DNA from 2 places in the Nitrobacter winogradskyi Nb-255 genome. Region 2 is predicted to be linked to the other one. Evidence: predicted binding sites of a transcription regulator. Region 2 holds the regulator's gene; the other holds the start of a gene.

Region 1 (15,758 bases), 1.2 Mb from region 2:
GGCGCGCACTGGTGTGACCTGCCGGAGCGCTATGGTCGCTGGAAGACGGTGCATCGGCGGTTCAGCAGGTGGTGCCATGCCGGTGTGTGGGAACGGGTGTTCTCCACCCTGACAGCCGATCGCGACAACCAGTATCTGATGCTCGACTCAACCATCGTTCGAGCCCATCAGCAGGCGGCTACCGGAAAAGGGGGGCCAAGGATCAGGCGCTGGGGCGTTCCCGAGGTGGACTGACCACCAAGGTCCACATGCTCGCCGATGCGCTGGGCCGACCCTTGCGTTTCATCGTCACCGCCGGGCAGGTCGGAGACATCACACAAGCCCCCGCGCTGCTCGAAGCCCAGGCCGGGGACGCCGTGCTGGCCGACAAGGCTTATGACAGCAACGCCTTGCGTGCACTCATCGCCGGCATGGGCGCCGAAGCGGTGATCCCCTCAAACAGGACGCGCAAAATCATCATCCCGCATGACGCCGGTCTCTACAAGCACCGCAACCGCATCGAGCGCTGCTTCAACCGTCTCAAGCACTTCCGCCGTTTCGCCACCCGCTACGACAGGCGAACCGTTCACTTCACGGGCTTCGTTCACCTGGCCGCAGCCCTGATCTGGCTGCCGTGAATGTCGATCCGGCCTAGCGGAGAACGATCGAGCCCGAGCGGCCGACAAGGCGCGCCAGTTGCTTGAACCGGCCGCCCACACGATCCGCGACCAGATCGACCAGCCGGTGTTCGAACACAAGCGTCAGCTTGCGGCCGCTGTTCTTGAAATGGGTGGCGGACAACACCCCCGGTTGAGCGGCTGAAATCAGATGCGCGACGCGAAAGGCGGCGCCCAGAATACGCGCTCTCTCATCCATGGGCGGCGTCACCAGTTCGCATACCTCGGGCGATGGCCCGTTTGCTTCGTTCAACCCGGCATAGCGGTAGTATACCGACAGCGCGACGAAGGCTCGTCCTTGATGGTCGATGCTGACGAAATTGCCATTCATGATCAAACTGAGCGTTTGCTCGCTGCGGTAGTCTGGATGGATGCGCCAGCCGATATCGGAAAGCAGGCAGGCGGTGTGGCGCAGCCGTCGGTCGTCTTCGGTCTCCTTAAGCTTGAGAGCCCGGAACAACCGGTCGGTCCATTTGATCAGCTCCTCGGCATGACACGCCGAGCGTGACAGCAGGCCGTTCAGCGTTTGCGCGGCGCAGATCAATCCATCCCTGGATTGGTCGGCAGCGGGCAGCATCGAATAAAGCAAACCCTCGCGGACGCCATAGGTCGAGAAGACGATGGCCTTCGGCTTCGCGATCCGGATGATGTGCTCCAGCACCAGAGCGGCGTAAGTCAGGAGCGGCTGCCGTGCTTCGGCCACGACCTCGATATCTGCCAGCATGTCGGAAGCAACCAGACGGCGCAGCCGCCGGACGAAATCAAGCGCGTCGGCCGCGGGGATGGAGTAACCGTGCATGACGCGAAGCGGATAACCGCTCTGGATGATGTGAAGGCGCGCCAGCGCCCGCCATGTTCCGCCGATAGCGTAGAAAGTGCGACTCTTGCCGGCCTTCAGTGGCGTCGCATCGGCAAGCGCGGCTTTTACGATGCTGTTCGCGCGCTTCAATGATTTCTTCGACGCATCCTGCAAGGCGAGACTGCCGAGCGGCAGCGTTATTCCGCGACCGACGCGGTGATCGCGCACGTCAGTCAATTCCAGCGAACCGCCGCCGAGATCGCCGACGATTCCGTTCGGTTTGTGGACGCTGGAAACGACCCCAAGGGCCGCGAGATAAGCTTCCTGTGATCCCGGCAGGACTTCGACCGTCACGCCGCAGATGCGTTCCGCCTGGGCTATGAAATCCGCGCCGTTCGTGGCGTCGCGGCATGCGGCGGTCGCGATGGCGTAAACGCGGCTGATCTTCATGACCTTGCACAGCGCGTGGAAACGCCGCAGGGATGTCAGCGCCTTGCTGATCGCATCCGACGCAAGCAATCCGGTGGACTGCACCTCGCGCCCGAGTCCGCACGATGCTTTCTCGTTGAAGACCGAGACGAGACTTCGCTCCAACGCTTCATAGACGACGAGGCGGACGGAGTTGGAGCCGATATCGATGACGGCGACGCTGGAGCCCGGCTTGCGCGGACGCAGATATGTCGGGGCCGGCGGTCTATGCCGGCGGCTGCCGCTCTGAGCGACGCGTGAGACGGCGCGGCGAAGATTCCTTGAGCGACTTTCCACGGCCGGACAGACTCGGGTTTGTCATGAAATAGTTGTGCAGGTTGAAGGGCTCCTCGCCCTTCGCGGCCTTCATACGCGTTGACGATCCATCCGGCAACAACCGCCAGCTCTGTTCGGTGTCCTTGAGGTTCGCGACCATGATCTGCTCGAGAACCTGCTGATGCACCGTCGCATTCTGCAGCGGGCACAGCACTTCGACGCGCCGGTCGAGGTTGCGCGGCATCATGTCCGCGGACGAGATATACACAGCGGCTTTTGGTCCCGGCATGGTTTGCCCCATTCCAAAACAGTAAATCCGGCCGTGCTCCAGGAACCTGCCGATGACTGACTTGACGCGAATGTTTTCCGACAACCCGGGAACTCCGGGCCGCAGGCAGCAGATGCCGCGCACGATCAGTTCGACGGAAACGCCCGCCTGGGATGCTTCATACAGCGCGTCGATGATGTCGGGATCGACCAGCGCGTTCATTTTCATCCAGACCGCGGCCGGTTTGCCGTTACGCGCAAAAGTGGTTTCACCGCGAATATGATCGAGAATCCGATTCCGCAGCGTTAGAGGTGATACGGCCATTCTCTCGATATCGCTCGGCTCGGCGTAGCCCGTGATGTAATTGAATACGCGCGCCGCATCACGGCCTATGATCGGATCGGATGTAAAATACGACAGGTCCGTATAGATACGCGCGGTCACCGGGTGATAGTTGCCGGTACCGGTGTGGACATAGGTCGCGAGACTGCCGCCTTCCCGGCGCACGACCAGCGAGAGCTTGGCGTGCGTTTTTAGTTCGAGGAAACCGTAGACCACCTGCACGCCGGCGCGCTCGAGATCGCGCGCCCAGCGGATGTTGGCCTCTTCGTCGAACCGGGCCTTGAGCTCGATGAGCGCCGTGACGGACTTGCCCGCCTCCGCGGCCTCCGCCAGCGCCCGCACGATCGGCGAGTTGTTGGAGGTGCGGTAGAGCGTCTGCTTGATCGCGACGACGTCAGGATCGCGCGCGGCCTGTTGCAGGAACTGCACGACGACGTCGAACGACTCGTAGGGATGATGAACGATCAGGTCTTTTTGCCGGATGGCGGCGAACACGTCGCCGCCATGATCGCGCACGCGCTCGGGATGGCGCGGAACATACGGCACGAATTCAAGGTCGGGCCGGTCGAGCCGTGTGAGTTGCGACAGCTCGTTCATGGCCAGGACGCCGTCCACCAGCAACACTTCGTCGTCGGCCGCGGATAGCGCCCGCTGAACGAATGCGCGCAGCTCGGCGGGCATGGCGGCTTCGATTTCGAGCCGGATGACGGAGCCGCGCCGGCGGCGTTTCAACGCGGTCTCGAACAGGCGAACCAGGTCCTCCGCCTCCTCCTCGATTTCCAGTTCGGAGTCCCGGATGATGCGGAAAGCGCCCTGCCCCTTGACCGTGTAGCCCGGAAACAGCCGGTTGATGAACAGGCTGGTGGCGCCTTCAATCGTGATCAGCCTGACGGGATCGTCCTTGCTGGCCGCCGGAATCCTCAGGAACCGGTCGATCTTGCCGGGCATGCGGATCAACGCATTCATCGGCTTGCCGTCGGAGGTCCGCGCCAGTTGCAGCGCGATGGTGAAGCCAAGGCTTGGAATGAACGGAAACGGGTGGGCCGGATCGATGGCGAGCGGCGTCAACAAAGGGAAGATATTGTGCAGGAAGTGATCGGCGATCCAGCTCCGCTCGGCTTTGGTGACATCCTTGCCGTCGATCAGGACGATCCCGACTCCGGCCAGCATATTGCGCAGATCCCGCCAGATCGCCTGCTGGTCGCTCGCCAGATCGGAGACCGTCTCGTTGATGAGAACAAGTTGCTCCGACGGCGTCAGCCCGTCCGGGCTGCGCTCGGTGATCCCTTCCCGCACCTGCGCCTTGATGCCGGCGACGCGAACCATGAAGAATTCGTCGAGGTTGTTGGCGGAAATCGACAGGAATCGGACGCGCTCAAGCGCGGGATGACCTGGATTGACCGACTCCTCAAGGACGCGGCGGTTAAAATGGAGCCAGGATAATTCCCGATTGATAAACCGTTCCGGACTGGCGCGGATCGCCGAGTCCAGTTCCAGTTCCGGTTTTTTCTCTTCGGGAGCAATCGCTTGAATTGAATCCATCGATATGTCGGTCCGTATTCCCGTGTCTTCGAGCGAAGCGGATAGCCGGTTCGCGTAAAGAAAACGCGTCAAATCAAAAACTGATTGCCCGCTTCTGATCTCGACAGAAGTGAAGGGGCCCAGATGCTTCGGCGGCGGTGCAACAGCGGTGAACCATGGGCCAGCTCAATGACGTTTCCATGACATTTGACGTTGCGGATGGTCGGGGCGTCAAGGTCCGTCGAAGGAATTCAGAGCCTGTGGCCTCAGTCGTGATTTCGAAGCAGTTCTGCGGCGAGCGCGCGCGTCACCGGCCTGCCAAGCCGTAACGATTCGGCATCGAGCTGTTCGACGGCGAGGCGAGCGGCGGCAACCGATCGTTCGGTCCGCGTTGCGATGAAACTCACGATCGCTTCGTCGATATTCATCTGGCGATCCGCTGAGAACTTCACGATCAACGCCCGGAGCAGATGATCGTCGGGCGGCATCAACGTCACGACCGGCACCGCGCGGAGTCGCGACCGCAGGTCGCGCAGCCCGATCTCGATCGCGGCCGGCGTGACTCGCGCCGTCATCAGCACGAACGCGGCTTCCTCACGGGCGAGGTTCATCAGGTGGAACAGGGCAAGCTCATCGAAGGTTTTCGGATTGAGGTCCTCCACCACGAGCGCCCCTGTCGTCAGGGCCATCGGCACCGTCGCCGCGGTCAGGCCTTGCGCGCTGATGGAGCGCGCCCCTGCCCGCTCCGCCCAGATCGCCGCGAGATGGCTCTTGCCGCAACCTTCAGGGCCGGCCAGCAACATGATCCTGTTCGGCCACTCCGGCCAGCTCTCGATCAGCGACAGCGCCGCCGCGTTCGCGGGACCTTCAAGAAAATCGTCCCGCGAAAAGCTCTCGGCGTGCGGCAGCGTGAATGCGAGCTGACGGGAGGGAGGACGGCCTGCCAAGCATCTACTCCACGTCAGCACCAACTCGCGCGCACTGTGCCACCTTCATTGCGGATCGATGGTGCTCATGTGGCGCACCCACTCCACGAGATAGAAAGAAACGGAAACCAGGGTCAGGATCGCTATGGCGGCCATCAGAAGGGCTTCGTAGGGCGAGGAATCAAATCCGAATCCCAGCGCGGCCAGCACCAGCGCCGCGAACGCGACCTGCGCTCCCGTATTGAGCTTAGAGACCAGCAGTGGCTTCATGGGCACCGGCTTGTTGAACAGCCACGATACGATCACCGCCCCGACGATCATGATGTCGCGCGAGACCACCAGGATAACGAGCCAGATGGGCACGGCGCCCCAAATGCCGAGCGTGACGAAGATCGAGACCAGCAGCGCCTTGTCGGCCAGCGGATCCAGAAGCGCACCAAGTTCGCTCGCCATGTTGAAGCGCTTGGCCAGAAACCCGTCCACCGCATCGCTGACGCCGGCAATCACAAAGATGGCGAAAGCGATCTCCATCTGATTGGAGGCGATAGCCCAGATAATGATTGGCACGAGCAGAATACGGCCGAGCGTAATAATATTTGGAATACTCACGCGACTTTCCAGGCTCCGGTTTCCGCACAAAACCTTCGGGAGGCGAGGCTTTGCAGAAGAGGTCGGCCTTTGTCTACATAGTATATGCGGACAGCCTGTGCGAGCCATTGCGCAAGTCGGCAATCCGACGTAACCAGCCGGGATGTCTTCGAGCGCTGCTAGTGTCCCTTTGATTCCGAAGTTCGTATCAAAGGTTGCGGCAAGGGTATGCGGACTTCGGAATCGGGACACTGGCATGACCGACAGGAACATCAGCCTGACCTATGCCGGGGCGGGCGTCGATATCGACGCCGGCAACCGGCTGGTCGACCTCATCAAGCCGATGGTGCGCGCAACCGCTCGCGCCGGCGCGGAGGCCGAGATCGGCGGATTCGGCGGCCTGTTTGATCTCAAGGCCGCCGGATTCGCGGACCCGGTTCTGGTTGCGGCCAACGACGGCGTCGGAACCAAGGTCAAGATCGCGATCGAAACCGGCATCCACGATACCATCGGCATCGATCTTGTCGCCATGTCCGTCAACGATCTCGTCGTACAGGGCGCGGAGCCCTTGTTCTTCCTTGATTATTTTGCCTGCGGCAAGCTTGATCCCGAAACCGCCGCGGCGATCGTGGCCGGAATCGCGGAAGGCTGCCGGGAAGCGGGTTGCGCCCTGATCGGCGGCGAAACGGCTGAAATGCCCGGCCTCTACAAGGACGGTGACTACGACCTTGCCGGCTTCGCGGTCGGCGCGGCGGAACGCGGCTCCCTGTTGCCCGGCCGCGATATCGCCGCCGGTGATGCGGTGATCGGACTCGCGTCGTCCGGCGTGCATTCCAATGGCTATTCACTGGTCCGCAATATCGTCGAAGCCTCGGGTATCGCCCTCTCCGCTCCAGCGCCATTCGCTCCCGTCGCGACCCTGGGAGGTGCGCTGCTGACCCCCACCCGGCTCTACGTCAAATCCTGTCTGCGCGCGATCCGCGAAACCGGTGCGGTGAAAGGGCTCGCCCACATCACCGGAGGCGGCTTCACCGACAACATTCCTCGCGTCCTGCCCGAAGGACTCGGCGTGCGGATCGATCTCGCCGGGTTGACGGTCCTTCCGGTCTTCAAATGGCTGGCGCAGCAGGGTCGCGTCGTCGAACGCGAGATGCTTCGAACCTTCAATTGCGGCATCGGAATGGTCGCGATCGTGCGCCGCGACGCGGTTCAGCAGGTCGTGGATGTGCTGACGCAGGCCGGCGAACGTGTGTCGTTGCTGGGCGATGTGATCGTTGCAGGCGATGAAGGCCGGGTCGTTTACGACGGTCAACTCGATCTCGCCGTATAGAACGCCCCAGCAGGGAATGTGAGCATGAAACGCCGTGTCGCCATCCTGATCTCCGGACGCGGATCGAACATGACGGCGCTGGTGGAGGCTGCAAAGGCCGAGGACTTTCCGGCTGAAATAGCCGTCGTCATTTCCAATAAACCCGGCGCGGCGGGCCTCGCCAGAGCCCAGGCGGCCGGCGTCGAGACGCTCGTCATTGAAAGCAAGCCATTTGGCAAGGACCGTGCGGCGTTCGAGGCCGAACTGCAATCCGCTCTGGATGACAGGCGCATCGAATTCATCTGCCTCGGCGGCTTCATGCGGCTGTTCACAGCCGAGTTCGTCCGAGGCTGGCATGGACGGATGCTCAACATCCACCCCTCGCTGCTTCCATCATTCCGGGGCCTCGACCCCCACGGTCAGGCCCTGCGCGCGGGCGTGAAGATCTCAGGCGCCACGGTGCATTTCGTCGTCGCGGAAACAGATGCCGGCCCCATTGTCATGCAGGGCGCAGTGGCTGTGCGTGACGACGACACGGCGGAGACGCTGGCCGCGCGCGTCCTGGACATCGAGCATCGCATCTACCCCGATGCGCTGCGGCTGGTCGCGGGCGGCGGCACGCGACTGGATGGCGACATTTGCAAGACGTCGGCAAACGCCAGTCCGGACGATAGCCTGATCTCGCCGTCCGTAATCTGACCACGATTGATCTGACCACGATTGATCTGACCGCGTCCTGCTATAGCGTTTTCGAGCGAAGCGGATGACGTGACGGTTCGCGTGAAAAACGCGTCAGATCATAATCGGAGAGCCCGCTTCTGATTTTCATCAGAAGCGGAAAGGCTATACGTCAGGGCAGATCCACCCATCCTCGCGATTGAAGGAGCGTGTCGCCGAACCCATCGCGGGGAGATGTGATTTACGAGATCTTCAGATTCTCGGCGGAGGTCTTGCCGCGATTTTCAACCAGATCGTATTCAATCGTCTGGTTTTCGTCGAGGGTGCTCAGGCCGGCGCGCTCAACGGCGGAGATATGAACGAACACGTCCCTATCGCCGGTCGTTGGCTTGATAAATCCGTACCCTTTGGTTGGGTTGAACCATTTGACGGTGCCCTTTTGCATCGTCTGTCTCCTGTTGGGATATGATCAAAGACGTGGCGCACTTCGCGTCTCACGCCACAAGCGGCCCCCTCTCCTGATCTTTTCCGAACTTTCCGAATTGTACCGATGGCGGGCTCTCAACCGATTGTTGGTGGATTGCAACACGAAAATTACCGCTTAGCAAGTCACGCCAGATAACTGGGAAACACCCGAACCCGCGGCTGTGGAGGAAGCGGCGATGCGGCAGCGACGGGCGAAACCGAAGCGTTTCAAGGTGTCTTGGCGAAGCGTGGCCGTTCCGGAGACGAACCAGCTTCGTTCGTCAATATCCCGCTATCCACATATTTGATTGCGCGGAAGACCTGCCCTCTGGAACGGTTAATCGGCGACTTGCCTGCGGTTGCGTATCATCGATCCGGCACTGAGCACGATCATGACTCCCAGCAGGCCACACAGCACCTCGCCTCCGGGTCCGCCGGCGGTAAACCGGGGCGCGATGCCGACCCACCCCAGGACCGCATCCAGAAAGGCGCCGGTGCCCCCATCGAAGAACCGATGCAGCCATGGCGCTACCGCCGGATCGGTCGCGATGACCTCGCCCGCGATCCAGCCCAGCAGCGCCGATCCGGCCCAGATCAAGAAAGGCAGGCGCGTCAGAAGCAGCATGATCAGCGCCGCGCCCGTCACGATCAGCGGCACGCTGACGGCCAGCCCGATGATCAACAGCGGTACGCTGCCATTCGCCGCTGCCGCGATCGCGATGACATTGTCGAGACTCATCACGAAGTCGGCGACCACCACGACCCGGACGGCGGACCAGAGGCGGCCGGCCGCCGGGATGGCTTCCTCGCCCTGCTTCTCCGGCACCAGCAGCTTGGTGGCTATCACAAGCAGCGCGATCCCCCCCACCAGCTTGAGGTAGGGCAGCCCCATCAAGGTCGTGATGATCCCGGCGAAGATGATGCGGAGGCCGACCGCGGCGCCCGCGCCGAGCACCACGCCCCAGAAGCGCAGCCGGGGAGCCAGCCCGCGACAGGCAAGCGCGATCACCAGCGCATTGTCGCCGGACAGGACGACATCGATCCAGATGATCTTGCTGACGGCGAGCCAGAACGCCGGATCATTCAGGTCGTTTCGAAACTGATCGAAGGCCGAGGCGATCGCCGTCAGGTCGAAGACGTGCAGTAGCGAATCCAACACCTGTTCCTTCGATCGAACGCCGCCAGACTCGGCCGATAACGTTCCCGCGCGAAGCATGTCCCCGGGATGTGACCCGAGGATGGCGGCCGGTTCGCGTGAGGAAAACGCGTCAAAACACCAATCTCAGGCTTCGCTTCCGATTGAAGCGGAAGCGAAGCTCCAGGGTCTGTTTCAACCGCGTTGAATCCGATTGAACTGCGTTGAATCAGATTCTTTGCTTATCTTCCTGTCCGAGCATGATCTTCTCCGAAAGCCGGTTTCCACTTTGCGCTGGCGCGGCCCTTCGGGTGGGATCATGCTCTGGAAAATATCGGGATCATGTTTTGGAAATTATTGTCCGGTCGCATTTTCATGCGGCGAACCGGTATCCATCTCGCCCGAAAATGCCTTAGCCGACGATCTCGTTGCCCGAGAAGAACTGGGCGATCTCGACCGCCGCGGTTTCGGTTGCATCCGATCCATGAACGGAGTTTTCACCGACCGATTTCGCATGGAGCTTGCGAATGGTGCCATCGGCCGCCTTGGACGGATCGGTCGCACCCATGATGTCGCGATACTTGAGGATCGCGCCTTCGCCTTCCAGCACCTGCACGACCACCGGCCCGGAGATCATGAAGTCGACGAGTTCTCCGAAGAACGGGCGGGCCTTGTGCACGGCGTAAAACGTCTCGGCCTGCTCGCGGGTCATGCGGATGCGCTTTTGCGCCACAATTCGAAGTCCAGCCTTTTCTATCAGGGCGTTGATCGCGCCGGTCAGGTTTCGCGCGGTCGCGTCCGGCTTGAGAATCGAAAAGGTGCGTTCAATCGCCATGATGTCGTCCTTGATTTAGCGGTCGCAGGAATTGCGCGCTTATATCGGCGCCCGTCAGTGACGGCAAGCGCATCGGACATCTGACCGTCCCACCCTCGGCAATTCTTCGCGCGATGACAAGCTCTGTAATCTGCATCACAGAGCGGTTCGAATCCATGCCGTAACCTCCGACGCACTGAACCTGCTCGCCTGGCGCAACGTCAGACCAGCCGGACGAAATATTCACCGCGGACGCCTCGGCGTCCCCATCATGAGGAGAGAGCTCGATGTTTCGCAAAATCGCATTCGCCGCGATCGCGGCTGCGTCGCTTGGTACGGCAACGTTGGCGCCCACCGCGGCGTTCGCTGGCAAGGGCTGGCATCACCACGGTCATCATCACCATCACGGGCATGGGCATCACCATCACGGCTGGCGCCATTATGCCTGGGGTCCCGGCCACTTCATCGGCGGGGGTGGCGGCTGCTATGTGCGCAGGCTGGTGCCGACCTCTTTCGGACCGCGCTGGCGCGTCGTCAATCGCTGCTTCTGATCACCGGGAACGGCAGTCTCGCCCAAAAACAGGTGAGACTGCCCCTTTCGCTTTCAAGCGGCCGCCTCGATCTCGGCGAGTTCGACGCCTTCCCGCACGACATCGCCGACCCTGCATTTGATTTTCTTCAGCCTGCCTGCAAACGGAGCCCGCAAGGTCTGCTCCATCTTCATCACCTCCAGCGCGAGAATGGGGGCGCCCTTCTCCAGCAAAGTCCCTTCCTCCGCGAACAGCGCGACCACCGTGCCCGGCAGCGGCGCGATGATGCGATCTTCGCCGGCCTGCTCCTCCTCGTCTTCGCCAAACGGATCGACCCAGTGTAACTCGAACCGCCCGTTGCGCGTCCGCAAGTACAGTTCGCGTCCATCGACAGCGAACACCACATGGCTTCGTCGCCCATCGAGCGTGAGGATCATGCCTTCCGAGTCGTCCGCAGCGAATGCGAATGGAAGCTTCTTGTCCGCAAGCTGGATTTCATCCGGGCCATTGCCATAGACGAATGTGACCTCGTGCTCAGCCTGCCCCTGCCCCTGACGGAATACGAACCGCTGCCGGCGTCGGCCGACCGCCATCCAGCCCGCGGTTCGCCAGGGCGACGCCGGGTCCGTTGAAGATGCCTTGCTTTCCTCCAGCAGGACGGCGGCGACGGCGGCTGCGAGTTCGGTCTCGCCCGGCGCCGTCGAGGGCCGGGTCAGCTCTTGCAGATGACGCTCGATGAACCCGGTGTCGACCGCGTTGGCGCGCACATCCGCGTGCGTGATCAGCGCGGACAGGAACGGAATGTTGGTGGCGATGCCGCGAACGTCCGTTTCGTCCAATCCGCGCGCCAGGCGGCGGATCGCGGCCTGGCGGGTCGGCGCCCAGGCGATCACCTTGGCGAGCATGGCGTCGTAGCTTGGCGGAACCGCATCGCCTTCACGGTAGCCGGCGTCGATACGCAAGCCGTCAACCTCCGGCGGCGTACGCCACATTCTGATGCGGCCGACGGACGGCATGAAGTTCCGGTCCGGATCTTCGGCATAGACCCGTGCTTCGATGGCGTGACCGTTCAGTGTGATCTGGTCCTGCGTCAGCGGCAGCTTCTCGCCGAACGCCACCCGAAGCTGCCATTCCACGAGATCTATCCCGGTGACGAGTTCGGTCACGGGATGCTCGACCTGCAGGCGGGTATTCATTTCGATGAAGAAGACGTCCCTGCCGTCAGATACGAACTCGACTGTGCCCGCGCCGATATAATTCACGATGGCGGCGGCCTTGCGCGCGGCTTCGCAGACCCTGTCGCGCTGCGCGGCGTTGAGTGTCGGCGATGGCGCTTCCTCGATCACCTTCTGGTGCCGCCGCTGCAAGGTGCATTCACGCTCGAACAACGACAGCAGATTGCCATGGCTGTCGCCGATCACCTGCACTTCGATATGCCGGGGATTTTCGACGTATTTCTCGATCAGCATTCGCTCATCGCCGAAGGCCGCGCCGGCCTCGCGCCGGGCGCTGACGATAGCGGGAGCCAGTTCCGCGGCCGACCGCACGATCCGCATGCCGCGGCCGCCGCCGCCGCCGGACGCCTTCACGAGAACCGGATAGCCGATCCGGTCCGCGGTATTCCGCAGCGTGGCTTCGTCCTGCGCCTCGCCATGATAGCCCGGCACCAGCGGCACGTCAGCCTTTTGCATCAGCGCCCTGGCGTCCGATTTCGTTCCCATCGCGGTCATCATCGCCGCTGTCGGCCCGACAAACACGAGGCCGGCATCGGCGCAGGCTTGCGCGAAGCCGGCATTCTCCGACAAGAACCCGTAGCCCGGATGGACGCCTTCCGCGCCGGTTCTGCGCGCGGCGTCGATCACTTTCCCGACGTTGAGATAGCTGTCGCGGGCGGGCGCGGGTCCAAGGCACACCGCCTCGTCGGCCAAGGCGACATGCAGCGCGTCGCGGTCTGCCTCCGAATAGACGGCGACGGTGCGCAGGCACATGGCGCGGGCGGTGCGGATGACGCGGCACGCGATCTCGCCGCGATTGGCGATCAGGAGCGTCGTGAAGGGGCGACAGGTTGGAGCGCCGGCCATGATCACATCCTGAACAGGCCGAAGGTCGTCGGCTCGATCGGCGCATTCGCCGCGGCGGACAATCCAAGTCCCAACACGAGACGCGTGTCGGCGGGATCGATCACCCCGTCGTCCCACAACCGCGCGGTGGCGTAATAGGGATTGCCCTGGCTCTCGTATTGCGCGCGGATCGGCGCCTGGAATTCACTCTCATCCTCCGCCGACCAGGTGCCGCCCTTGGCTTCGATGTTCTCCCGCCGCAGCGTACTGAGAACCATCGCGGCCTGTTCGCCGCCCATCACCGAGATGCGCGCGTTAGGCCACATCCACAAAAAACGCGGCGAGAAAGCGCGTCCGCACATGCCGTAATTGCCGGCGCCGTAGGAGCCGCCGATCACCACCGTGAACTTCGGCACGCCCGCGGTCGCGACCGCCGTGACGAGCTTGGCCCCGTCGCGCGCGATGCCGCCCGCCTCGTACTTCTTGCCGACCATGAAGCCCGTGATGTTCTGCAGGAAGACCAGCGGAATGCCGCGCTGGCAGCACAACTCGATGAAGTGAGCGCCCTTCAGTGAGCTTTCGCTGAACAGGATGCCGTTGTTGGCGACGACGCCGACCGGGTATCCCCAGATATGGGCGAAGCCGCACACCAGCGTCTGGCCGTAGAGCTTCTTGAATTCGTCGAACTCAGAGCCGTCAACGATGCGGGCGATGACGTCGCGCACGTCGAACGGCTTGCGGCCGTCCGCCGGTACGACGCCGTAGATTTCCTCCCGTGCGAACAGCGGTTCGCGCGGCTCGCGCATGTTGAGCGCGGCGCGCTGCGGAGGCTTCAGGGTGGAAACGATGCGGTGCGCGATCCCGATCGCATCGGCGTCATTTCGCGCATAATGATCGGTGACGCCGGATTGGCGCGAATGCACGTCCGCGCCGCCGAGTTCCTCGGCGGTAACGACCTCGCCCGTGGCTGCCTTCACGAGCGGCGGTCCGCCCAGAAAGATCGTGCCCTGATTACGTACGATGATGCTCTCGTCCGACATCGCAGGCACGTAGGCTCCGCCCGCCGTGCACGATCCCATCACGATCGCGACCTGCGGAATGCCTGCCGCCGACATGCTGGCCTGATTGTAGAAGATGCGCCCGAAGTGCCGCTCGTCGGGAAATATCTCGTCCTGGTGCGGCAGGAAGGCCCCGCCGGAATCCACCATGTAGATGCAGGGCAGATTGTTCTGCCGCGCGATATCCTGCGCGCGCAGATGCTTCTTCACAGTCATCGGATAGTAGGTGCCGCCCTTGATCGTGGCGTCGTTGGCGACGATCACGCACTCACGGCCGGCGACGCGTCCCACGCCCGTGATGATGCTCGCCGAATGCACGTCGCCGCCGTACATCCCGTTAGCTGCCAGCGGCGACAGTTCGAGAAACGCGGTGCCGGGATCGAGCAGTAGATCGATGCGGTCGCGGGCCAGCATTTTTCCGCGCGAGACATGGCGCGCGACCGCGGCCTCGCCGCCTCCGCCCGCGACGCCCGCGAGCTTTTCGCGCAGCTCGCCGACCAGCGTTTTCATCGCTTCGACGTTGCGCGCGAAATCTGACGACGTGGGATCGACACCGGAACGGAGCGCCATGACAGTCCGAATGCTTGGCGCGCGTTGAAACGCGCGCTTCAATCCGGCCAGATTACGATGATTTGGGATCAAAGCGATCCATAATCATGAACCTGATCGATTCCCCTATTTTTGATGCGCGGGACGCAGGTGGGCGACGGTTATGATTTGCCTCATGCCACTAAGACGCCATGCCCCTTCGGTAAGGTCAGTCTGCTGGCTGGCCTGTCGATAGCTTTAATGGGTCCTAGAGCTTCAATGGGTCCAGGGTTCGATGCGGCGGAATGCGAAATTGTCCGAGTAGGCAGCCTTTCGTGTCGCCCTTCCCTTCGGCTCGATCACTTGATAGGGGATGCCTTCGCGCTCGCAATAGGCGATCGCATCCTCCCTGGTCTCGAAACGAAGCGTGATCTGCTGCTTCGTGTCGCCGGAACTGGTCCAGCCCATCAGCGGCTCGATCGCTCTTGGCTGCTCGGGCTCGTAGTCCAGTTGCCATTCCCTGGTCCTGGCGGCGCCCGATTGCATCGCGTTCTTGGCGGGCTTGAAGATACGGGCCATCATGGATTTCGCTGGTACCTGCTGTTGACGTTGATCCGGCAGCAAGCCGCCGGACATCCCTGGATCTCAAGTATATTCGTTATGTCACGGCCTGACAATCTGGCCCGAACGGCATTGGGCATCGCCTTCCGCAGTCGGCCCGTTCTTGGCCTTGAGGGATGACGGATCGACCACGTCGTGTGGAAGCGCGGCCGAACGAAGGTGGTTTCACGAAATGTTCGACCACCTCCGTGCGAACGAGGCCGGGGGTCAAATTTGCCTCAGGGAACGGAAGGGTGTGGTTGATCCTCTACCGCGCCTGAATCGGCAAATTCAGTACCTCTGCCGGCCAGAAGTTCTTTCAGATGGCCGCGCAACCGCTCCGCCTTTTCATACCGCAGCGAAGCGACGGTGACCTTGTCGACGGCGACAATGATCTGGGTGGCTGCATTCACGCATGAAATCCGGCCGGATGCGTTATCAACGCCCGCGAGCGCTTTGCCCAGTCCGGTTTCCAGCGTCTCGGCTTCAAGCGTGTTCAGCGTGAGCGGATCACCGCCATCAATCGCAATATCAATCTCGAGGCCGTCCCCCTGGGGCGGCTTACGAGCGCCAAGCGTCCAACTACTCATTGCTTCGCCTTCCTCACCATCGCGAATGTCCGCCCTTTTCGCCACCCTGGTCGTTCGGGAAGGATTCGTCGATCGAAACCGACAAGATACTGGTTGATGGTCGGGGCAGCTGGATTCGAACCAACGACCTGCAGTACCCAAAACTGC
Region 2 (15,758 bases):
AGGCGCTTCCGAAGGGGGCCTGCTGAACGCCGTCGTCGGCTCGCTCATCATGACCGTGATCGGTGTGGGCGTGGGCGCGCCGATCGGGATGTTCGCGGGCACCTACCTTGCCGAATACGGCAAGCACGATCGCCTCTCGCCGGTTATTCGTTTCATCAACGACATCCTTCTCAGTGCGCCTTCGATCATCATCGGTTTGTTCATCTACGGAGCGGTCGTGGTGCCGATGGGAGGCTTCTCGGCGCTCGCGGGCTCGCTTGCGCTCGCCGTGATCGTGATTCCGGTGGTGGTGCGCACCACGGAGGACATGCTGAACCTGGTGCCGAACTCGCTGCGTGAGGCGGCTTCGGCGCTCGGCCTGCCGCGCTCGCTTGTCATCAGGCGCATCGCCTATCGCGCCGCGCGAACCGGCCTGATCACCGGCGTGCTGCTCGCCACCGCGCGAGTCGCCGGCGAGACCGCGCCTCTCCTTTTCACCGCGTTGAGCAATCAGTTCTTCAGCCTCGACCTGACCAGCCCGGTGGCGAACCTTCCCGTCACCATCAACAACTTCGTGCAGAGCCCTTACGTCTACTGGAAGCAACTGGCGTGGAGCGCCGCGCTGCTGATCACCCTGGCCGTGCTGGCGCTGAACATCGGCGCGAGATTGATCGGCTCTGAGAGGACCGCGAAATGACCACCGTTTCCACCGCCGCCGCGTCGGGCCCGGCTGTTCCCCCACCGAGGATCGATCCGGATGTGCCGGCGAAGGTCGCAGCCCGTAATCTCAATTTCTATTACGGCCAGCATCACGCGCTGAAGAACATCAACCTGTCGATCGCCGCCAATCGCGTGACGGCCTTCATCGGCCCGTCGGGTTGTGGAAAGTCGACCCTGCTTCGCATCTTCAACCGCATGTACGACCTCTACCCCGGCCAGCGCGTCGAAGGACGGGTGTTACTGGATGACACCGACATCCTGGACCCCAAGCTCGATCTCAATCTTCTGCGTGCGCGGGTCGGCATGGTGTTTCAGAAGCCGACGCCGTTTCCGATGACGATCTATGAGAACATCGCGTTCGGCATCCGCCTGTACGAGAAGCTGCCGAAATCGGAAATGGACAGCCGGGTGGAGAAGGCGTTGCGGGACGGCGCCTTGTGGACCGAGGTCAAGGACAAGCTCAACGCAAGCGGGCTCAGCCTCTCCGGCGGTCAGCAGCAGCGCCTTTGCATCGCCCGCACGGTTGCGGTCCGGCCGGAAGTGATCCTGTTCGATGAGCCGTGCTCCGCGCTCGACCCGATCTCGACGGCCAAGGTTGAAGAGCTGATCGACGAACTTAAAACGCATTACACGATCGCGATCGTCACCCACAACATGCAGCAGGCGGCGCGCGTATCGGATTACACCTCGTTCATGTATCTCGGCGAGATGATCGAGTTCGGCCCGACTGACAAGCTGTTCACATCGCCGTCTGATCGCCGCACCCAGGATTACATCACCGGCCGTTTCGGCTGAGGCTGCGCGCGGAATCGCGGGGAGAAACTTGATATGGCTTTTGAACACACCGCAAAGGCTTTCGACGACGATCTCCAGGAGCTGACGCGGCTGGTTTCCGAAATGGGCGGACTGGCTGAACGGCAGATCGTGGAGTCGCTGGACGCGCTGATCCGCCGCGACACCACCCTGGGTGATCGCGTGGTGGCCGCCGATTCCGAGATCGACCAGTTGCAGCGCATGATCGAGGAGCGCGCCGTGCTCACCATCGCGCGGCGGCAGCCGATGGCCGTGGATCTGCGCGAGATCGTCGGCGCCATGCGGGTCGCGATCGATCTGGAGCGCATCGGCGATCTCGCCAAGAACATGGGCAAGCGCGTGGTCGCGATCGACAGCGATTTCCGTCCGCTGAAACTGATCCGCGGTCTTGAGCATATGACCGATCTGGTGCGGTCACAGGTCAAGTCGGTGCTCGACGCCTACGCGGCGCACGACCTGCCTGCGGCAATGGCGGTCTGGAAAGGGGACGAGGAGGTGGATGCGATCTGCACCTCCCTGTTCCGCGAGCTCCTGACGTACATGATGGAAGACCCGCGCAACATCGGGTTCTGTATTCACCTGATGTTCTGCGCCAAGAATATCGAGCGGATCGGCGACCACGCCACCAATATCGCGGAGACGGTGTTCTACATGATCGAGGGTCAGCAGATCCTCGACAAGCGTCCCAAGGGGGACATGACAGGTTTCGCATCGGCGGCTCCGGGAAACTGAAACGGGATCAGGCGAGACACGATGGGTGCACGCATTCTGGTAGTTGAAGACGAGGAAGCGTTGACGACGCTGCTGCGCTACAATCTTGAAGCGGAAGGGTACGAGGTCGAAACGGTCGTGCGGGGTGACGAGGCGGATACGCGGCTGAAAGAGCGCGTTCCCGACCTTGTGGTGCTGGACTGGATGCTGCCGGGCCTGTCCGGCATCGAGCTGTGCCGCCGGCTGCGGGCCCGCTCCGACACCAGGCAGCTTCCGATCATCATGCTCACCGCGCGCGGCGAGGAGAGCGAGCGGGTGCGGGGGCTCGCGACCGGCGCGGACGACTACGTGGTCAAGCCGTTCTCGGTGCCGGAACTCCTGGCGAGGGTGAAAAGCCTGCTGCGGCGCGCGAGCCCGGCGCGGCTGGCGTCTGTCCTGAGCTTTGGCGACATAGAACTCGACCGCGACCGGCACCGTGTCGTGCGCTCCGGCCGTCCGATCGATCTTGGCCCGACCGAGTATCGGTTGCTGGAGTTTTTTCTCGAGCATCCCGGCCGGGTGTTCAGCCGCGAGCAATTGCTCGACAGCGTCTGGGGCCGTGATGTCTATATCGACGAGCGCACCGTCGACGTTCACATCGGTCGGCTGCGCAAGCTGCTCAATCCTGACGGCGAGCTGGATCCGATCCGCACGGTGCGCGGCGCGGGTTACGCACTTGACGAGCAGTTCGCAAGCAGGACCGAGTAAGCGGGGCGAGTTGAGGGAGCGTCGGTGATCCTCGTTGTTCTGCACCAAAGCGCCTGCCGCGGCCGGAACCGTTCCGTTTCTGACGGAGTCGTGAGCGGGGTTCTGGGATTCTGATCCGGCGCGTTTTCTTTAACGCGAACCGGCGGCCGCTTTGCTCAAAACGCTATGATCGCGGATTCATCATCCCCGTCGCAAAGCGGAGATGATCGGTTCAAGCCCGGCTATGACGAGATCCGAGGGGCACGCGATGATTACCGCGTCTTCGGCGATTGGCGGCGGCGGTCGGCGGCGGGCTGATAGGCGATGCGTGAGTGGTGCGCGCAATAGGGAAGGCCGGTGAGAGCCTTGCCGCCGCAGAAGAAGAACTCCGGACTCGCGGGATCGCCGACCGGCCAGTGGCAGGTGGCTTCGCTGAGTTCGAGCAGCGATCGCCGCTGGCTCATGGGCACGACATTGTCGTAGGCGATCGGGTCTGCTTCGATCTCGACCTCGAAAGCTTGCGCGAGCGCGGTGTTGCCCCGGGAGACAGGGCGGGACACCCGCACCATGTGCTGGGCGGGGCGGGCCTTGCGCGTCCGGGGCACGGTGGACGACGGGCTCTTGGCGCGGCCCGAAAGGCCCAGCCGATGCACCTTGCCGATCACCGCGTTGCGGGTCACGTTGCCGAGTTCGGCGGCGATCTGACTTGCGGAGAGGCCCGCTTCCCAAAGCTTCTTCAGCTGTTCGACGCGGTCGTCGGTCCAGGTTATCACCGTCATCGCACATTGTTCCCTTGTGTAATGCGTGCCTCCCCAAGGCCGCGCATCTAAGCGCCCCCGAAAAACCCGTGCCGACAGAATCCCTTAGCCCTCGCCGGGCGGGAAAAACGCCCGGGCGCTTACGCTGAAACAGGAACCGATCGAGGATCAAAACGCCGCACGAGATGTCGTATTCGACGGGCCCAACGCTACAATATGCCGTGACTCACGCGCAAGAGTCGGGCCTCGCGGCGTCCACATGTTATGCAGGAAAACGAGAGAAACCGCTCATTCTGCGACTTTCCCGCATCACTGCCCGCGCAAATGGAATATTGACAGTGATTGCCGCGCACCTAGAATAACCGCCGCGTGCCGCCTTGAAAGGCGGCACGTTTCGTTTTCGGGGCTGACAGTTCATCTTTCGGAGCTGACAGTTCATTGATCGCGCCACAGCGCGGTCGGGCCGAACCGCTCCCACCATCCAACCGGCAAACCGTCATGACCACAGCCGCGGCGTCTCATCTGTTGCCCGTTTTCGCAAGGGCCGATCTTTCATTCGAGAGCGGTGAAGGAGCCTGGCTGCTCGGCTCGGACGGCGGACGTTATCTCGATTTCACGAGCGGCGTTGCCGTGAATGCGCTGGGCCATTGCCATCCGCATCTCGTCGCCGCGCTTCAGGCGCAGACGGCGAAGCTGTGGCACGTCTCGAACCTGTTCAAGTCGCCCGACGGCGAGCGCCTGGCGGTGCGGCTCTGCGAGCAGAGTTTCGCCGATTTCGTCTTCTTCGCCAATTCGGGCGCCGAGGCGGTTGAATGCGCCATCAAGATCGTGCGTCGTTATCATGCCGGCAGGGGTAATCCGGAACGCTATCGGATTGTCACCTTCGAGGGCGCCTTTCATGGCCGCACGCTGGCGATGCTGGCCGCTACCGGCTCGAAAAAATACCTCGAAGGATACGGGCCGCCGGCGGACGGTTTTGACCAGGTGCCGCTCGACGATATCGAAGCCGTAAAGAAGGCGGTCGGCCCCGAGACCGCCGGCATCCTGATCGAGCCGTTGCAAGGCGAAGGCGGCGTGCGCGAGCCGCCTCCTGCGTTCTTCCGGGCGCTGCGCCAGCTTTGCGACGAGCGCGGTCTGCTGCTGGTGTTCGACGAGGTGCAGACCGGCATGGGCCGCACCGGCGATCTGTTCGCCTACAGGCGCATCGGCGTCGCGCCGGACGTGATGTCACTGGCGAAAGCGCTCGGCGGGGGCTTTCCGATCGGCGCCTGTCTTGCGACGGCGGAAGCCGCGTCGGGCATGACTCCGGGCTCGCACGGTTCGACCTTCGGCGGCAATCCGCTGGCGGTGGCGGCGGCTCATGCCGTGCTCGACGTGATGCTCGCTCCCGGCTTCTTCGAGCGGACACGAAAGATGTCGCTGCTGTTGAAACAGAAGCTGGCCTCGCTCGTCGATCGTTATCCGGATGTGCTGAGCGAGGTGCGCGGCGAGGGGCTTCTGATCGGCCTCAAGGCCGTCGTTCCGTCGGGTGATCTGGTCAGCGCGTTGCGTGAGGAAAAGCTCCTGACCGTCGGCGCCGGCGAAAACGTCGTTCGCTTGCTGCCGCCGCTGATCATCGGCGAGGCCGAGATCAACGAGGCGGCGCAGAGGCTGGAGCGGGCTTGCGTCAGGCTGTCGAGCGCATCCGCCAGCAAGGAAGCCGCGCAATGAGCAAGGCGCCGCGGCATTTTCTCGACCTGCTCGATATGTCGACCGGGGAGTTGCGCGCGATCCTCGACGCCAGCGTCGCGATGAAGAAGCGGCGCAAGGAGGGCCTGATCGCCGACAAGCCGCTCGCAGGCAAGACGCTGGCGATGATCTTCGACAAGCCCTCGACACGTACCCGCGTGTCGTTCGACGTCGGCATGCGTCAACTGGGCGGCGAGGCGATCATGCTGACCGGGGCGGAAATGCAACTCGGGCGCGGCGAGACCATCGCGGATACCGCGAAGGTTCTGTCGCGCTTCGTCGATATCATCATGATCCGTATCCTCAGCCACGACGCGCTGACGGAGCTCGCGGCCCACGCCACCGTGCCCGTCATCAACGGACTGACGCGGCGTTCGCATCCCTGCCAGGTGATGGCCGACGTGATGACTTTCGAGGAGCATCGCGGGCCGATCGAGGGGCGGACCGTGGCGTGGACCGGCGACGACAACAACGTGCTGGCGTCGTGGGCGCATGCGGCGGAGCGCTTCAGCTTCAACCTCAACGTCGCGACCCCACAGGAGCTGGCGCCGAACAAGCCGCTGAAGGATTGGATCAGATCGAGTGGGGCGTCGATCAGGCTCGGCACCGATCCCGAAGCGGCGGTGCGCGGCGCTGACTGCATCGTCACCGACACCTGGGTGTCGATGGGCGACAAGGATGGCGAGCACCGCCACAATCTGCTCAGGCCCTACCAGGTCAATGCGGAATTGATGCGTCTCGCCAAATCTGACGCGCTGTTCATGCATTGCCTGCCGGCGCACCGTGGCGAAGAGGTCACCGACGAGGTCATTGACGGGCCGCAATCGGTGGTGTTCGACGAGGCCGAAAATCGCCTTCACGCCCAGAAAGGCATTCTGGCCTGGTGTCTCGGTGCGGGCGGGTAGCATCGGAAGCGGAGCGAAGCATGTCCTCGGGCTTGATCCGAGGATGGAACCCGGCTCGCGTTAAGAAAACGCGTCAAACATAAAGAAGAGTCTTTCACCGTTCCATGAAGTAGTGCAGGAACTCTATAGCGTTTTCGAGCGAAGTAGAAACCGGTTCGCGTGAAGAAAACGCGTCAAAACAAGATTATAGAGCTTCGCTTCTGATTCCATCAGAAGCGAAGAGGCTCTAGCTCGACCGCCGCTCGCTGCGGGGGGCATGAGGTTGCAGGGCGCGGATGCGGTCGGCCAGCGTGCTGACCGGAATCACGCCCGCCGAACCATTGGGGGCCTTGGCGGGGCCGGTAGCTGATGCGGCCAGGATGGTTTCGATCGGTGAATCCGGCCCCTCGATGGTCATCGCGAGCCTCGCGACCTCGGCGGCGATGTCATTGATATGCTCGCGCAGCAGCGCGTTTTCCATCTGCTCGACCGTGCCGGATTCCGTCTGACGCTGGAGAACGTTGATGTCGCGCTGCAATTTGGCTCGCTCGTCGTGGGCGGCGCGCAGCGCCCGTTCGGTCGCCAGCATTTCGTTGCGCAGCGTATCGATCAGCGGAGACTTGCCGCCCGTTAACGACGCAATTTCGTCACGCAACTCACTGTTGGCGCGCTCCGCGGCGGTTTTGGCTCGCCGCAACTCACTGTTCTTCGCATTTCGCTCGGTGAGCGCGTTGGCCTGCGCCGCGAGGTCGGCTTCGAGTGCCCTGACGCGGCCGCCGAGCCTTTCCGCGTCCCTGGTCTTGTCGATGAGCTGGGTGTCGATGTTGACGATGCGCTGGCTCAGGTTCTCGACGTGTTTGCGCGCGTCGTCACGTTCCCGGGCAACGGCTGCCGTTTCATCGCGCTGTTGCTCTAGCAGTGCTTGCGTGGAGGCGAGTTCGTTCTCGACCTCGTTGAGGCGGCTCTGCAGTCGCTCGATCTGGGCGCGCACCACGAACAGTTCGGCTTGCCGACTCTCGGCGGTCACCGAGCGCTCCGACAACTCCTGACGGAGCCGCCCGAGGTCGCTCTGCCGCTCGGCGAGCGTCTGCTCAACGCTCCGAAGGGTTTCCGCCCTGGCGGCGAGCTCCTGTTCGGCGGACTGCAGACGCTCTCCCACCGTCTTCCCGCGTCCTTCCAGGCTGAATATCCTTTCGTTCTTCTCACCAAGCTCCACCTTCAGGCGGTTGATGGCGTCGGCCTTTTTTCCGAGCTCCGCGGACTGACTGGCGACCTTCCTCCTGAACTGGTCGACCTTCATTTCCAGCCGCCGCGCCGACATCGCGAATTCGGCGCGCAACTGATCCCTGTCGGCCTGGATCTCAGCCATCGACATCGGAGTGGCGGCTTCCATGCGTTTGACGGTGAGGCGGACGGCGCGATCATGCACGAGCGGCATGACCATCAGCCCGCACAGCATCGAAACCAGAAAACCGATCGCCAGATACATGATCGGCTCGACCATGAGCAACGCTCCACAACCCCGGACAGGCCCGGCAAGGATCTGGTTACCATGCCACGGGCGACTGACGGAACGCCAGCGCCGCGCCTCGAATCGTCGCTCCGGCCAGTCGGACAACCATTTCTAGAGCATGGTCCGCTTCAACTTGATCGGATTATGCTCTGGGGAGATCAGAACGGGTTCCAGGTCGCTTGCGGGGTATATTTCAGGTAGCCGACATTGGCGCCGAGCCGCAGCCCGAGACCCGAGCGGATCGGGACCAGCACGATGTCGTTCGCGGTCAGCGCCGTCATTCCGAAGCCGCCGACGATATAGGCGGAACCGTCGATGCCGACGAAACGCTGATAGATCGCGTTGGTGGCAGGCAGATTATAGACCAGCGTCATGGTCCGGGCGCCGTCGCCGCCCCAGTCGAAGCCGACGGACGGCCCCTGCCAATAGACTTTCAGATCGCCGGCATTTTTGGTGTAGAGGGTGCCCTCGCCGTAGCGCAGACCCGCGACGAAGGCCCCCGAGCCTTCCTCGCCCAGGATGTAGCCGTTCGGCAGGCCCCACTGGCTGACCGCACGTTCGATGACGGATGCGAGACCCCGCGAGACGTTGCCGAAGAACCGGGTTCCGGATTTGAGGAGTTCATCCGACGAATAGGTGCCGGGACTGCCGTTCCGATGCGCCGGCTGCGCCTGGTACGGCTGTGCTTGGTAGGGCTGTGCCGGCGGCGTCTGGTACGGCGCTGATTGCTGGGCGGAAGCCGGCACAATCGCGAACATCACCGCAGCGAGCGCGACCGCTGCAAGGCGCGAAATGAAAGTCATGAAAAGAACCCCAAGTATGGCACCCCAAGTAAAAGCACCCCACGTAGCAAAACTTGCCACTGCGTCCTTAACCGGATGCTGACACGCGGTCCGTAGGATGCGGCGATCACCCCCCGACTCACGCGTTATCGGCATCAAGTATGACGGCACGGCGGCAGGAAAGGAATGGCTTGCGTCTTGGGTTGGCCGTGATCGCCGCGCTGGGCGGCGGGCTCGCTCCCCCCGGCCTCGATTTGACGGCGCTGGCCGCCACCTCCGAACGGGTCGTGGTCGACCGGTATACCGGACTTGCGATCGGCGGGTTCGATCCCGTGGCGTTTTTTACCGACGCGCGGCCGGTGCGAGGCGTGTCCGAGTTCGAGGTGTCGCATGATGGCGTCATCTGGCGCTTCGCCAATCCCAGCAACCGCGCCTTTTTCCTCGCCGACCCCGATGTCTATAGTCCGCGTTTCGGCGGCTACGATCCGGTTGGCGTTACGCGGGGCGTGGTCCGCGCCGGGACCGCGCGATTGTGGCTGGTGATCGGCGAGCGGCTCTATCTGTTCGGCCATGAGGACACCCGCGCGGCTTTCGCCGCCGATCCGGCGCGTTATCTGCGGGAGGCGACGCGCCGCTGGGCCGCGCTCAAGGAGATGCTCGCGCAATAGAGCCTTTCCACTTCTGATCGTATCAGAAGCCGACCTCTGGGTTGTTGTTTTAACGCGTTTTCTTCACGGGAACCGGCATCCACTTCGCTCGAAAACGCTATAGGGGCGCGGCGGAAGGGTCGCCCCAGGCGATAAACCCCGGCACCAGAAATCCCTCGCGCGCTTCACCGAAACGCAGCGGCGCGCCCGATTCGTCCGTGACCTTGCCGCCGGCGGCGGTGACCAAAGCGTGGCCTGCCGCAACGTCCCATTCGCAGGTAGGGGCAAGGCGCGGGTAGATATCGGCACAGCCTTCCGCGATCCGGCAGAACTTGACGGCGGAGCCGAGCGGCTTGCGCACCGCGCCGGGACGGCGGGAGATGAAGGCGTCCGAGCGGCTGTCGGCGTGGGATCGGCTGACGGCGGCGATCCATTGAGAGTTCGGTGCGGGAAACGGCCGTGTCCTGATCGGCTCGGCGACGCCGGCGCGCGAGTCGGAGACGTCCGTGAGGCGTTCGGCGCCGCGCCCGACAAGGCCGCGCCAGATCGACCCGAGCGCCGGCGCGCCGATGATGCCGAGCAGCGGCATGCCCTCCGTCACGATCGCGAGGTTGACGGTGTATTCGTTGCGGCCGGCGATGAACTCCTTGGTGCCGTCCAGCGGATCGATCACGAACAGGCTTCCGGAATAAGGCGGTGTCGCGAGATGCGCCCGCTCCTCGGAGAGCACCGGAATATCGGGGCAGAGCCGCGCGAGTCCTTCCGCGATCACATTGTCAGCGGCGAGATCCGCATCCGTGACGGGAGAGCCGTCGATCTTGCCGCCTGTCTTCATGCGGTCGCGATTGACCGAGAGCACGGCGGCGCCGGCTTTCGCGACCAGATCGGTGAGCAATCCCACCAGCGCCGCGGCGGATTGAGCGTCGATCACCGGCATGTGCGAAGCGTCCTTGCGTGCCGCCGCAGGACGGCGTCCGCCTGAAGGTGGCAGCGCGGGCTCAGGCCGTGTATCAAACCCTGAAGGTCCTTTGATTCGCCGTGTCCGCGCGCAGCGGAGTTGCCGAAACAGATCCCAGGAACAGGTTTTATGTCTGGCACATCGTCTCCCGGTCCCGCTCCCGACGCGCTCGAACTCGCGGCGCTGCTCTGCTCGCGCGTCTGTCACGATCTCATTAGTCCCGTGGGCGCAATCGTCAACGGACTTGAAGTGCTGGACGACGATCCAAAGCCGGACGATCGCGAATTCGCCCTCGATCTGATTCGCAAGAGCGCCAGAACCGCGTCGGCGCGGCTGCAGTTTTGCCGTCTCGCCTTCGGGGCGGCGGGCTCGGTCAGCGCGCAGATCGATCTGGGCGATGCGCAGAACATCGCGAAGGGTCATTTCGAGGACGGCAAGATCACGCTCGCCTGGAATCTGCCGCGCCTGCTGCTGCCGAAGAACAGGGTGAAACTTCTGCTCAACCTGCTGGTGATCGCGCAGCAGACGATTCCGCGCGGAGGGGTGCTGACGATCGACCCGCTCGGTGAGGGCGAGGCCATGGGCTTTCAGATCACCGCCGCCGGGCTGAACGCCCGCGTGTCGCAGCCCGTCGCCGAGCTTCTGGCATCCGGTTCGACCGGCGCGGTCTATGCCCACGCGGTTCAACCCTATTACACACGTCTACTGGCCGAGGCCTGCGGCATCAGCATCTCCCTGGTCGCCGAGGGTGACAAGGTGGTGGCAACCGCCCGTTAAGGTCTCGACCGACCGGCCAGGTTAACGAATGGTTTCTTGAGCATTTCGCCCCTGATCGGATCAGAAGCGAGGCTTGAGATTGTTATTCGGCGCGTCGTCTTCACGCGAACCGGGCATGGCGTCCGCGAAACACGCGCTTGGCGCGTTCTTTTTGATCTGCTCAACCAATATTAACGCTTTACGTTGAAACTGGCCCGGCTGTGAAAGGCGCGATCGCGGCGCCTCGGCGTTTCGAAGGCCAGAAGGCTATGGATGATCTCCTCTGCGAATTCCTGACCGAGACCAACGAGAGTCTGGATACGGTCGACAATCAGCTCGTCCGGTTCGAGCAGGATCCGAACAATGCGAAGATTTTGGATAACATCTTCCGGCTGGTCCATACCATCAAGGGTACGTGCGGTTTTCTGGGCCTGCCGAGGCTAGAGGCGCTCGCTCATGCGGCGGAGACGCTGATGGGCAAGTTTCGCGACGGCATGGCGGTGACCGGCGAGGCCGTGACGCTTATCCTGTCCACCATCGATCGCATCAAGGATATCCTGGGCCAGCTCGAAGCGAGCGGGACGGAGCCGGAGGGAGCCGATGCCGATCTGATCGACGCGCTGCATCGCATGGCCGAGCGTGATCCATCCGGGCCGGCTTCCGACATCTCCGAAGCGACGCCGGAATGTGACATAGCGGGGACGCTCACCTACCAGGTTCTCGAACGGCCTCTGCGCCCCGGCGAGGTGTCGCTTGATGATCTCGAGCGCGCGTTCCGCGAGACGGAGGTGGAGTCGACCGCGCCCGCTTCGCAGCCCGCGCCGGCAGCGCCGGTTGCTTCGAAGCCGGTCGCCACGGCTGCTCCGAAGAAAGTGGAGGATACTCCGGAAGGCGACCGGGTCGCCAACCAGTCGATTCGCGTCAACGTGGATACGCTTGAGCACCTGATGACGATGGTGTCCGAGCTCGTGCTGACGCGCAACCAGTTGCTCGAGATCAGCCGCCGTCACGAGGACACCGAATTCAAGGTGCCGCTGCAACGGCTGTCCAACGTCACCGCCGAGTTGCAGGAAGGGGTGATGAAGACGCGGATGCAGCCGATCGGCAATGCCTGGCAGAAACTGCCGCGCATCGTGCGCGACCTTTCGAGCGAACTCGGCAAGCAGATCGAACTCGAGATGCATGGCGCCGACACCGAGCTCGACCGCCAGGTTCTCGACCTCGTCAAGGATCCGCTGACCCACATGGTGCGGAATTCCGCCGATCATGGCCTGGAAACACCGGCGGAGCGCATCAAGGCGGGAAAGCCGGAGCAGGGCACCATCCGTCTCTCGGCATATCATGAGGGCGGCCACATCATCATCTGCATCGCCGACAACGGCCGTGGGCTCGATACCGAGCGCATCAAGGCAAAGGCAATTCAGAACGGCCTGGCGACCGAAGCCGAAATCGAGAGGATGACCGAGGCGCAGATTCACAAGTTCATCTTCGCTCCTGGCTTCTCGACCGCCGCGGCCGTGACCAGCGTCTCCGGACGCGGCGTCGGCATGGACGTGGTGCGGACCAATATCGATCAGATCGGCGGCACCATCGACATCAAGTCGGTGGCCGGCGAGGGTTCGAGCGTCATCATCAAGATTCCGCTGACGCTGGCGATCGTGTCGGCTCTGATCGTCGAGGCCGCGGGTGATCGCTTTGCGATACCGCAGCTCTCGGTGGTCGAGCTGGTGCGCGCGCGCGCCAATTCGGAGCATCGTATCGAGCGGATCAGGGACACGCCGGTGCTGCGGCTGCGCAACAAGCTTTTGCCGTTGATGCACCTGAAGAGGCTGCTGAAGATCGATGACGGCGCGGACAGCGATCCCGAGAACGGCTTCATCGTGGTGACGCAGGTCGGCAACCAGACCTTCGGCATCGTGGTGGACGGCGTATTCCATACCGAGGAAATCGTGGTCAAGCCGATGTCGACCATGCTGCGGCATATCGGCATGTTCTCGGGCAACACCATCCTGGGCGACGGCGCCGTGATCATGATCATCGATCCGAACGGGATCGCCCACGCGCTGGGCGCATCGGTTGTGACCCAGCAGGAGATCGCCGATGAGAATGCCGCTCGCGCCGGCGCCGCCGAACAGACGTCGCTTCTGGTGTTCCGCGCCGGCTCGGATCAGCCCAAGGCCGTGCCGCTCGCGCTCGTCACGCGACTTGAAGAGATCGCGGTCGCCAAGATCGAGATCTCCGACGGCCGCCATATGGTGCAGTATCGCGAGCAGCTCATGCCGCTGGTGCAGATGGATGGCGTTTCGATTGGAACGGACGGGACGCAGCCGGTCCTGGTGTTCGCTGATGATGGCCGGGCGGCGGGACTCGTGGTCGATGAGATCATCGACATCGTCGAGGAACGTCTGAACATCGAGGTGGCGAGCAGCAGGCCAGGCATCCTCGGCTCTGCGATCATCAAGGGCCTGGCGACGGATGTGATCGACATCGGTCATTTCCTGCCGATGGCCTTCTCCGACTGGTTCAGGCGCAAGGAGATGCGTGCGGCCGCCACCGCGCGCTCGGTGCTGCTGGTGGATGACAGCGCCTTCTTCCGCAACATGCTCGCGCCGGTCCTCAAGGCCGCGGGCTACCAGGTCAGGCTTGCGACCAACGCGCAGGAAGGTCTTCTCGCGCTGCGCTCGGGTCAGGAGTTCGACGCGATCCTCACGGACATCGAAATGCCGGACATGAACGGATTCGAGTTCGCGGAGACCGTGCGCTCCGATGATCGATTGAGCGGAACTCCGATCATCGCGCTGTCGTCGATGATTTCTCCGGCCGCGATCGAGCGGGGCCGTCAGGCTGGATTCCACGACTACGTCGCCAAGTTCGACCGGCCTGGCCTGATTGCCGCGCTGAAAGAGCAGACCGCCGAAATTGGCCGGGCGGCATGAAGGAGCGGAACATGACCACCGTCAATCAGGCCAATGAAAGCGCGCTTATCGAATACGTCACCGCGACGATTGGCGGGCAGTTGTTCGGACTGCCGATCTCACGGGTGCAGGACGTGTTCAAGCCGGAACGGCTGACTCGCGTGCCGCTGGCCTCGAATGATATCGCGGGGGTTCTGAATCTGCGCGGCCGTATCGTCACCGCGATCGATATGCGCGCCCGGCTCAAGCTTCCCAAGGGGGAAGCCGATCGCCGTCCCATGGCTGTCGGTGTCGAACTGCGCGGCGAATCCTACGGACTTCTGATCGACTCGATCGGCGAGGTCATGAAACTCCCGGATGAAGGCCGCGAGGTCAACCCGGCCAATCTCGACCGATGCACGGCGGAGCTGTCGGCGGGCGTGTATCGGCTGGACGGGCAGTTGATGGTTGTTCTCGATGTCGATCGTGTTTTGGAGATTGCACCGGACAAGCTTGCGGCATGACCACGGCGGCGCAGGCGCGCCGGCCGAGGAAAAAGCGTTGAGAAGACACGGAGACCAAAATGAAAACCTGTCTGGTCGTCGATGATTCGAGTGTCATTCGCAAGGTTGCGCGACGCATCCTGGAAGGCTTCAATTTTCGCATCGTCGAGGCCGAAAATGGAGAGAAGGGACTGGAGGCGTGCAGGCTTGAACTGCCTGACGCCGTGCTTCTGGACTGGAATATGCCCGTTATGGACGGCTACGAATTTCTTCGCAACCTGCGCCGGATGCCCGGTGGCGATCAGCCGAAGGTGGTGTTCTGCACCACGGAGAACGACGTGGCGCACATCGCCCGCGCGCTCCACGCTGGCGCCAACGAATACATCATGAAGCCGTTCGACAAGGACATCGTCACGGCGAAATTTCAGGAAATCGGCCTGATCTGAATCTCGTCGCGATCCGGCCGGATATTTTTCATCTTGCGCGTAATGGGCATGAGTACTGCGGTGGCAAGTCCGGTGGCTCTGGATTCGGGAAAGCTGGAGCCGCTACGGGTCATGGTGGTCGATGATTCCGTCGTTATCCGCGGGCTGATTTCCAGATGGATCGAGGCCGAGCCCGACATGATGGTCGCGGCCTCGCTTCGCACCGGCCGCGACGCCGTCAGCCAGGTCGAGCGCGCCGATCCGGACGTCGTGGTCCTCGACATCGAAATGCCCGAACTCGACGGCATTTCCGCGCTGCCGCAACTGCTGGCCAAAAAGCGCAACCTCATCGTCATCATGGCCTCGACGCTGACCCGCCGCAACGCGGAGATCAGTTTCAAGGCGCTGTCGCTCGGCGCGTCCGATTACATTCCGAAGCCCGAGAGCACGCGCGAGGTCGCCGCGGCTGATATCTTCAGGCATGACCTGATGCAGAAGATCCGGCATCTCGCCGCGAAACGCCGTCGTCCGGCGACAGTCGCTTCGCCGCCGCCAGATCACGATGATTATGGATCGAACGCATCCACAATCATGAACGCGGTCGATTCCAATATTTCAGAGCGGGATGCGGGCGGAAAACCGCGACGCACTTTTCCTCATCCCGCTCTGGTCCAGCGCGAACAGCAACCGCGTTCTGCTCAAGCCGCTCGCGCGATGAGCCGGCCCCAGCCAACGCTGCGTTCCTTCAGCGCGCACCTCCCGCGTGCGCTGCTGATCGGTTCGTCCACGGGCGGGCCGCAGGCGCTGATGACGCTGGTGGCCGGAATAGGACCGGTGATCGACCGCTGTCCGGTGCTGATCACCCAGCACATGCCCCCGACGTTCACCACCATTCTCGCCGAGCATCTGGCGCGGGCCGCGGGGCGTCCGGCGCATGAGGGCGTGGATCAGGAGATCGTGA

Evidence for each region. Region 2 encodes PhoB, which activates phosphate uptake and scavenging genes when phosphate is short. Its sites were predicted from a motif close to TGTCATNNANCTGTCAT; they were not measured.
Region 1: NWI_RS08320 (RNA degradosome polyphosphate kinase) is a predicted target of PhoB. The motif match lies at 4,520-4,536, and genes of this name have one in related genera.

Annotation. Positions count from the first base shown of each region.
Region 1 covers NC_007406.1:1,739,947-1,755,704, forward strand. The annotation lists partial or broken gene NWI_RS16925 (IS5 family transposase) at 1-617, shown strand, start outside; gene ppx (exopolyphosphatase) at 631-2,130, opposite strand; gene NWI_RS08320 (RNA degradosome polyphosphate kinase) at 2,150-4,351, opposite strand; gene NWI_RS08325 (DnaA ATPase domain-containing protein) at 4,597-5,277, opposite strand; gene NWI_RS08330 (CDP-alcohol phosphatidyltransferase family protein) at 5,323-5,865, opposite strand; gene purM (phosphoribosylformylglycinamidine cyclo-ligase) at 6,101-7,174, shown strand; gene purN (phosphoribosylglycinamide formyltransferase) at 7,199-7,852, shown strand; gene NWI_RS08345 (cold-shock protein) at 8,073-8,276, opposite strand; gene NWI_RS08350 (TerC family protein) at 8,634-9,452, opposite strand; gene ndk (nucleoside-diphosphate kinase) at 9,844-10,266, opposite strand; gene NWI_RS08360 (hypothetical protein) at 10,533-10,796, shown strand; gene NWI_RS08365 (acetyl/propionyl/methylcrotonyl-CoA carboxylase subunit alpha) at 10,850-12,856, opposite strand; gene NWI_RS08370 (carboxyl transferase domain-containing protein) at 12,859-14,463, opposite strand; gene NWI_RS08375 (ETC complex I subunit) at 14,698-15,003, opposite strand; gene NWI_RS08380 (hypothetical protein) at 15,261-15,656, opposite strand; tRNA gene NWI_RS08385 (tRNA-Pro) at 15,709-15,758, opposite strand, start outside.
Region 2 covers NC_007406.1:565,924-581,681, forward strand. The annotation lists gene pstA (phosphate ABC transporter permease PstA) at 1-676, shown strand, start outside; gene pstB (phosphate ABC transporter ATP-binding protein PstB) at 673-1,494, shown strand; gene phoU (phosphate signaling complex protein PhoU) at 1,528-2,244, shown strand; gene phoB (phosphate regulon transcriptional regulator PhoB) at 2,266-2,970, shown strand; gene NWI_RS02660 (GcrA family cell cycle regulator) at 3,222-3,728, opposite strand; gene NWI_RS02665 (aspartate aminotransferase family protein) at 4,206-5,417, shown strand; gene argF (ornithine carbamoyltransferase) at 5,414-6,340, shown strand; gene NWI_RS02675 (hypothetical protein) at 6,567-7,823, opposite strand; gene NWI_RS02680 (DUF1134 domain-containing protein) at 7,991-8,635, opposite strand; gene NWI_RS02685 (YHS domain-containing (seleno)protein) at 8,776-9,282, shown strand; gene NWI_RS02690 (3'(2'),5'-bisphosphate nucleotidase CysQ family protein) at 9,380-10,198, opposite strand; gene chpT (histidine phosphotransferase ChpT) at 10,349-10,996, shown strand; gene NWI_RS02700 (hybrid sensor histidine kinase/response regulator) at 11,245-13,911, shown strand; gene NWI_RS02705 (chemotaxis protein CheW) at 13,923-14,393, shown strand; gene NWI_RS02710 (response regulator) at 14,453-14,818, shown strand; gene NWI_RS02715 (chemotaxis-specific protein-glutamate methyltransferase CheB) at 14,930-15,758, shown strand, end outside.